One region of the Lelliottia sp. CFBP8978 genome, then DNA from elsewhere that is predicted to be linked to it. Evidence: predicted binding sites of a transcription regulator. Region 1 holds the regulator's gene; the other holds the start of a gene.

Region 1 (4,213 bases):
GCTCGCCAGGAAGCACAGACCCAATTGCAGAGTGTTTTGCAGTGCTGCGGCGCGGCCGGTTGCCTGTGGGAACGGGCGCAGAGCCTGGGCCACCACGATAGGGTAGATAGCACCGTTAGCCACGGCCATCACACAGAACGGGATCAGGATTTCGACCAACGACGCGCCGGGTATAAACCCGACAGCCCATGTGCCGATCACGCTGGCGGCATACAGAACCAGAAGCCAGGGGAGCATCTGGTGACCCTGCCATTTTTGCAGCGCCGCGCGGCAACCATACCCGCCCACCAGGAAAGCAATCGTCTGTGGGACGTAGCTCAGACCAATCACTGCCGGGCTGTAACCCATCTCATGCAGAATGAATGGCGACCCGGTGAGCCAGGCAAAAAAACTGGCAGAACAGGCGGCGTAAATCAGCACATTGCCGCGATAAGCGCGCGAACGCAGAAGCGACAGGAAGGTTACCCGGCTTTCATTATTCTCAGCGGTTTTGGCCGGCGCAGGTTTCAGCGTCAAGGCCGGCAACATTAAGGCCAGCGTAATGATGAACAACGTAGCAAAGATGGCCTGCCAGTCAAAATGCACCAGGATCCAGCTGCCGAGCAGCGGTGCCAGCGCCGGAGAAAGACCCACCAGCGGCATAATGGTGGCAAAAATACGGTTTACCCGTGAGGCCGGATAATAATCCGTGACCAGCGCCTGCCAGGTGACGGCGGCGGCACACACGCCAAAGGCCTGAACAAAACGCAGGACCAGCAGCCAGGTGGCATCGCGCACCCACAGCATCCCGAGGCAACCGGCCGCGAAAATAGCCAGGCCGATCAGTAACACAGGCTTGCGGCCATAGCGGTCAGAAAGTGGTCCCCAGAGCAGCTGGGCGAAGGCAAAGCCGGCCAGAAACACGCTCAGGCTGGCGCTGATGGCTGCAGCAGGCGTCTGGAGATCGGCCTGCATCGCGGCGAACGCGGGCAGATACATATCGGTGGCCAAAAAGCCCAGCACGCTTAAGCCGCCGAGCCAGACCAAAAATCCTTTGTTGGGTTGCATTGTTATATTTTCCTAAGAAGGCAGGTACACACTGGCGCAAAGTGTAGGGAGTGCAATCTGCCTTGTGAAACGCTAATATTTGGCGGTTGCATTCAAAAATTTTGCAGGCAAAAAATGTGGTCTGAATATTCCCTGGAAGTGGTAGATGCGGTCGCTCGCAATGGCAGCTTTAGCGGTGCGGCGCAAGAGCTGCATCGCGTTCCTTCTGCTATCAGCTATACGGTGCGTCAGCTGGAAGAGTGGCTGGCGGTTCCGCTGTTTGAGCGTCGTCACCGCGACGTGGTTCTAACGCCAGCAGGCGCGTGGTTTTTGAAAGAAGGGCGCTCTGTTATCAAAAAAATGATGATCACGCGAGAACAGTGCCAGCAGATTGCCAATGGCTGGCGCGGGCATCTGTCTATTGCGGTTGATAATATCGTTAAACCCGAACGCACCCGGCAGATGATCGTCGACTTCTATCGCCATTTCTCGGACGTAGAACTTCGCGTCTCGCAGGAGGTATTTAATGGCGTGTGGGATGCGCTGTCGGATGGCAGGGTAGAGATGGCGATCGGGGCGACGCAGGCGATCCCGGTGGGTGGGCGCTATGCGTTTCGGGATATGGGCTCATTGAGCTGGACCTGCGTTGTCGCCCGCCATCATCCGCTGGCGGCAATGGACGGCCCGCTGAGCGATGATACGTTGCGCAACTGGCCTTCACTGGTGCTGGAGGATACCTCCCGCTCGCTGCCTAAACGCATTACCTGGCTACTGGATAACCAGCGACGCGTGGTTGCGCCAGACTGGGAGTCCTCGGCAACTTGTCTCTCCGCCGGGCTGTGCGTGGGGATGGTGCCGGTTCACTTCGCTCGCCCTCGCATCGATCGCGGCGAGTGGGTGGCGTTGACGCTGGAAAATCCCTTCCCGGATGCGGCATGCTGTCTGACCTGGCAACAAAACGATATGTCGCCTGCGCTGGCGTGGCTGCTGGATTATCTGGGGGACAGTGAAACGCTGAACAAAGAGTGGCTGAAGGAGCCGGAGTAACCGGCTCCCCTCAGATTAACGGCGATAGTCGCGGAACGGACCATCTGCAACTGAACGGCGTTCGATCAGACGCGGGTGTACTTCAATCGACTGTGATTCTTCACGTTTGCTGACGATGCGGTCCATCAGCATATTAAAGGCTGTTTCACCCAGCGAGTCTTTCGGCTGGTGAATGGTTGTCAGCGCCGGGGTGAAGTAGCGGGCGTTGCGCACGTTATCGTACCCGATCACGGAAATGTCCTGCGGCACGCGCAAACCGAGCTCATCGGCTGCGCAAAGAGCCCCCATCGCCATAATATCACCACCGATAAAGACCGCGGTTGGACGGTGCGACTGGGAGACGATCTGCTGCATCGCGCGATAGCCGGATTCCGGCTCGAAGTCGCCCTGTACAATCCAGTTTTCTGGCACGGTGATCAGCGCTTCTTCCATCGCTTTCATAAAACCAGCAAGACGCCCAGCGCCGGTATTGCGCTCAAGCGGACCCGGGATCACGCCGATTTCACGATGACCGCGCTCAATCAGATAGCGGCCCGCCATGTAGCCGCCTTCAAAGGCGTTGTCGTTGACGGAATCAGTAAAATCAGCGCGGGTATCACCCCAGTCCATCACCACCATCGGAATGTGGCGGTACTCCTCCAGCATGGAAAGTACTGACTCCGGGTATTCAGAACACATCACCAGCAGGCCGTCGACGCGTTTCTGCGCCATCATCGACAGATACGCGCGTTGTTTTTCCTGGCTGTTCCAGGCATTGCCCAGAATCAGGGTATAGCCTTTCTGGAAACAGTTTTTCTCGACCGCTTCGATGATCTCGGCAAAATAGGCCGCTTCGCTACTGGTGGCCAGCAGGCCGATAGATTTGGTGTGGTTGACTTTCAGGCTACGCGCAACGGCACTGGGGGAGTAGTGCAGTTCCTTGATCGCCGCCCACACCGCGTTGCGCGTTTCTTCCGCAACGAAACGGGTTTTGTTAATTACATGTGATACGGTTGTAGTGGAAACGTTTGCGCGTTTCGCCACATCTTTGATTGTTGCCATTACATGTCACTCCAGACCATATCTTAAACTCCTGAAATACTTAAAGGTAAACGTTTGCCTTCTCTCACCCTTATCTCGCAATGTAAATTGCGATACGCCGGGAAAACGACTCAGAACGTCAGGAGGGGGTCAGTGGCCGGTACGCTTATAAATTTAGCGTGGAATTTTGTCTCATCTTGATGAAAAGGGGAAGAGCAAAAACGGTTATCAGCCTAAATCCAGGAAGATTTTTGGGGTAAACTGTGTAAAAATGAGCAAGCTCACTATTCGTGGGGAGATTAAAAGGAGAAAAATTGATGAGTACCGATCTTAAGTTTTCGCTGACGACAACTATTATTGTTCTGGCTCTGATTGTCGCTGCGGGTCTGACCGCTGCACTGCACTGATTTAAACGGGGGAGAGACTCTCCCTCGTTCTCCTCTCTGATTGTTACCCTTATTGCAAAAATCTTTTGCTGATTTGTTAACTTCTCATTTTTTGTGATTGATGTCATGCTTTTGACTTCTTAGTTCTGTGTCGCGTAATGACACGGCATCCGGAGTTGAACAATGAAAATCAATTTTCCTCTGCTGGCCCTGGCGATTGGCGCTTTTGGGATTGGCACCACCGAGTTTTCCCCAATGGGGCTGTTGCCGGTTATTGCCAGAGGGGTAGACGTCTCTATTCCGGCGGCGGGTATGCTGATCAGCGCCTACGCCATTGGCGTGATGATTGGTGCGCCTCTGATGACGCTGCTGCTGTCTCATCGCGCACGCCGCAATGCCCTTATTTTCCTGATGGCGATTTTTACGCTGGGCAACGTGCTCTCGGCGATGGCTCCTGATTACACCACGCTGCTGCTGTCACGCATTCTGACCAGCCTGAACCACGGCGCGTTCTTTGGCCTCGGCTCGGTGGTGGCTGCAAGCGTGGTGCCAAAACACAAACAGGCCAGCGCGGTTGCCACCATGTTTATGGGGCTGACCATTGCCAATATTGGCGGTGTTCCGGCGGCGACCTGGCTGGGCGAGGTCATTGGCTGGCGGATGTCGTTCCTCGCTACGGCGCTGTTAGGTGTCGTTGCGATGGTGGCATTGTTCTTCTCGCTGCCAAAAGGAGA
Region 2 (4,213 bases), 1.2 Mb from region 1:
GTTTTCTCGCATCTCCAGGCGGCCATCGACAAACCAGCTCACCACTAAAGGATAAATGGCGTGTTCCTGCACTTGCACGCGGTCTGTGATGTCATCTTCGTTGTCGCCGTCGAATACCGGGACGGTGGCTTGCAGAATGACAGGCCCGCCATCCAGTTCATCGGTGACGAAATGCACAGAGGTCCCATGCTCCTCATCGCCATTTTCCAGCACCTGACGGTGAGTGTGCAGACCGGGATATTTTGGCAGAAGGGACGGATGGATGTTCAGCAGACGACCAGAATAGTGGGAAACAAACGCCGGGCTGAGAATGCGCATATAGCCGGCCAGCACCACGACATCCGGCGCATAGGCATCGATTTCCTGCACCAGCTCCCGATCAAACGCTTCGCGACTGGCAAACTGAGAGGCCTCCAGCGTGTGCGCCGGAATATGAGCCTCCCGCGCACGCTCAAGGCCGAACGCGTCGGCCTTGTTGCTGAATACTGCGCGTATGGTGCCATTGATCTGTTTCTGTTTGCAGGCATTGATAATGGCCTGCAAATTGCTTCCGTTGCCGGAAATGAGCACCACAATATTTTTCATTCAATGACCACGCGCTGTTCGGAATCAGAAGCTTTGATGATACCGATTTTCCACGCGTTTTCACCTTTCGCCTTCATCAGCTCAATGGCTTTATCTGCTTCGCTGGCTGGCAGGGCGATGAGCATGCCGACGCCGCAGTTGAAGGTGCGATACATTTCGTGCTGACTGACGTTGCCTGCCGTTTGCAGCCAGTTGAATACGGCTGGCCACTGCCAGGATGACTCGTCGATCACCGCCTGAGTATTATCTGGCAGTACGCGCGGGATGTTTTCCCAGAAACCGCCGCCGGTCAGGTGCGCAATGGCATGTACGTCAACGTTCTCAATCAGCTCAAGAATATTTTTCACGTAGATGCGGGTGGGGGCCAACAGGTGATCGGCCAGCGGTTTGCCCTCGAGATCTGTCGTTTCCGGGTTGCAACCGCTCACTTCGAGGATCTTACGCACCAGGGAATAGCCGTTGGAGTGCGGACCGCTGGAGCCCAGTGCAATCAGGACATCGCCATCCGTCACTTTGCTGCCGTCGATAATTTCTGATTTTTCTACCACACCGACGCAGAAGCCGGCGACGTCGTAATCTTCACCGTGATACATCCCCGGCATTTCTGCCGTCTCGCCGCCCACCAGCGCACAGCCGGACTGCAGGCAGCCTTCCGCGATACCGGTGATGACGCTGGATGCCGTCTCCACGTCCAGTTTGCCGGTAGCGTAATAATCGAGGAAGAAGAGGGGTTCAGCACCCTGCACCACGAGGTCGTTCACACACATGGCCACCAGGTCGATACCGATGGTGTCGTGACGTTTCAGATCCATCGCCAGACGCAGTTTTGTTCCCACGCCATCTGTGCCAGAAACCAGAACAGGTTCGCGATATTTTTGCGGCAGTGCGCACAGCGCGCCAAATCCACCCAGACCACCCATCACTTCAGGGCGGCGGGTCTTTTTCACCACACCTTTGATTCGGTCAACCAGCGCATTACCTGCGTCAATATCAACACCGGCATCTTTATAGCTGAGAGAAGTTTTGTTGGTCACGGCTTAAGTCCCCACGCGATTGCATTGCATAGTAAGAAAAATCGGCGCAATTCTAACAGTCCAGGCAAACGTTTGCGAGCCTATTCTTCTTGCGCAAAAAGGCGCTGAAAATTTGCACGTTTAAACCGCATCCGCAGACAAACTTGATACCGTTCACGAAAATGAAACCGGTTTCGGTAATCTGCTTGCAACGCCTTTAGCCTTTGCACATCATTCCACTGAAACCGGTTTCTGTAATGTTTTTTGCAGAAAATCACGCAGAATGAGGGAAAGGGCATGTCTGGATTCAAAAAAGGTTTTCTGTGGGGCGGCGCGGTCGCGGCGCATCAGCTGGAAGGTGGCTGGAAAGAGGGCGGTAAGGGCGTCAGTGTGGCGGATGTGATGACGGCGGGCGCGCATGGCGTACCGCGTGAAATCACAAACGGCGTGCTGCCGGGTAAAAATTATCCTAACCATGAAGCCATCGACTTTTACCATCGCTACAAAGAAGACATCAAACTTTTTGCCGAGCTGGGCTTTAAATGCTTCCGTACCTCAATTGCCTGGACGCGTCTTTTCCCGAAAGGTGATGAGCTGGAGCCAAATGAAGCGGGTTTACAGTTCTACGACGACGTATTCGACGAGTGCCTGAAGCACGGTATCGAGCCTGTGATCACCCTGTCGCACTTTGAGATGCCTTTCCATCTGGTCACCGAGTATGGCGGCTGGCGCAACCGCAAGCTGATCGACCTGTTTGTGCGTTTCGCGACGGTGGCGTTTGAGCGTTACCAGCATAAAGTGAAGTACTGGATGACCTTCAATGAGATCAACAACCAGGCTAACTTCCACGAAGATTTCGCACCGTTTACCAACTCCGGCCTGAAGTACGAGCCGGGCGAAGATCGTGAGCCGGTGATGTTCCAGGCGGCCCATTATGAGCTGGTGGCCAGTGCGCTGGCGGTGAAAGCGGGACGTGAGATCAATCCGTCACTGCAAATTGGCTGCATGATCGCGATGTGTCCGATCTATCCGCTGAGCTGTGCGCCGGACGACGTGATGATGGCGATGAGCGCTATGCACCGCCGCTACTGGTTCACTGACGTGCATGTGCGCGGCAAATATCCGCAGCATCTGCTCAACTATTTTGAGCGTCGTGGTTTTGAGCTGGATATCACCGCAGAGGATCTCGCGGCGCTGAAGCAGGGCTGTGTAGACTATATTGGCTTCAGCTATTACATGTCGTTCGCCACCAAAGCGACGCCGGATAACCCACAGCTTGATTACGATGAGAGCAAAAGTCTGGTCTCCAACCCGTATGTTCAGAAATCTGACTGGGGCTGGCAGATTGACCCGGTGGGGCTGCGCTACTCCCTTAACTGGTTCTGGGATCACTATCAGCTGCCGCTGTTTATCGTAGAAAATGGTTTTGGGGCGATCGATGTGCAGGAGAGCGATGGCACGGTGAATGACCAGTATCGTATTGATTATCTTGCGGCCCACATTAGCGAGATGAAAAAAGCGGTGGTCGAGGACGGTGTCGATTTAATGGGCTACACGCCGTGGGGCTGTATCGATCTGGTTTCGGCGGGAACGGGTGAGATGAAAAAACGCTACGGCTTTATCTTTGTCGATAAAGATAACGAAGGTCACGGAACGCTCAATCGCAGTAAGAAAAAGTCGTTCGACTGGTATCAGAAAGTCATCGCCAGCAACGGCGAGTCGCTGTAATTCACGTAACAGCTTAATAAGCCTCGCAATGCGGGGCTTTTTTTATCTCGATTTATACTGATTAACGGCGCATTAACCACTTTGCTTGATCGTAGTCAAGCAAGTTGGGTATGGCGAACTCTTAAAAAAGCGGTATAATCCGGCGATTTTTTTTGCGGTAGCCACCTCAGAGGAGAATGAAAATGAAGATTGTGGAAGTGAAACACCCACTCGTTAAACACAAGCTGGGCCTGATGCGTGAGCATGACATCAGCACGAAGCGTTTTCGCGAACTGGCCTCTGAAGTTGGAAGCTTACTGACCTATGAAGCAACCTCCGATCTGGAAACGGAAAAAGTGACCATCGAGGGCTGGAACGGCCCGGTACAGGTTGAGCAGATCAAAGGGAAGAAAATTACCGTTGTGCCAATCCTGCGCGCAGGTCTGGGCATGATGGAAGGCGTGCTGGAGCACGTCCCGAGCGCACGTATCAGCGTTGTCGGTATCTACCGTAATGAAGAAACGCTGGAGCCGGTCCCATATTTCCAGAAACTGGTGTCCAACATTGACGAGCGCATGGCGCTGGTTGTTGACCCTATGCTGGCGACCGGTGGTTCAATGATTGCCACCATCGATCTGCTGAAAAATGCGGGCTGTAGCAGCATTAAAGTGCTGGTTCTGGTTGCGGCTCCTGAAGGTATCGCGGCGCTGGAAAAAGCGCACCCGGACGTCGAGCTGTACACCGCTTCTGTCGACCAGGGGCTGAACGAACACGGGTACATTATCCCGGGGCTGGGTGATGCCGGCGATAAGATTTTTGGTACGAAATAATCGAATAACGAAAAAGAAGCCGACTTTGATAGTCGGCTTTTTTTTGAATAAAACGCAAACAACTCACAATACTTAGAG

What was found. Region 1 encodes PurR, which represses purine synthesis genes. Its sites were predicted from a motif close to CANGCAAACGTTTGCNTG; they were not measured.
Region 2: the regulator PurR is predicted to act here: its motif matches at 1,681-1,698, upstream of purM (phosphoribosylformylglycinamidine cyclo-ligase).

What each region holds. Positions count from the first base shown of each region.
Region 1 covers NZ_CM188253.1:1,924,706-1,928,918, forward strand. Annotated here, with positions in the region: gene punC (purine nucleoside transporter PunC) at 1-1,047, opposite strand, end outside; gene punR (DNA-binding transcriptional activator PunR) at 1,162-2,073, shown strand; gene purR (HTH-type transcriptional repressor PurR) at 2,089-3,114, opposite strand; gene cydH (cytochrome bd-I oxidase subunit CydH) at 3,411-3,500, shown strand; gene SOM82_RS09050 (MFS transporter) at 3,663-4,213, shown strand, end outside.
Region 2 covers NZ_CM188253.1:3,111,419-3,115,631, reverse strand. Annotated here, with positions in the region: gene purN (phosphoribosylglycinamide formyltransferase) at 1-585, opposite strand, end outside; gene purM (phosphoribosylformylglycinamidine cyclo-ligase) at 582-1,619, opposite strand; gene SOM82_RS14670 (6-phospho-beta-glucosidase) at 1,896-3,326, shown strand; gene upp (uracil phosphoribosyltransferase) at 3,509-4,135, shown strand.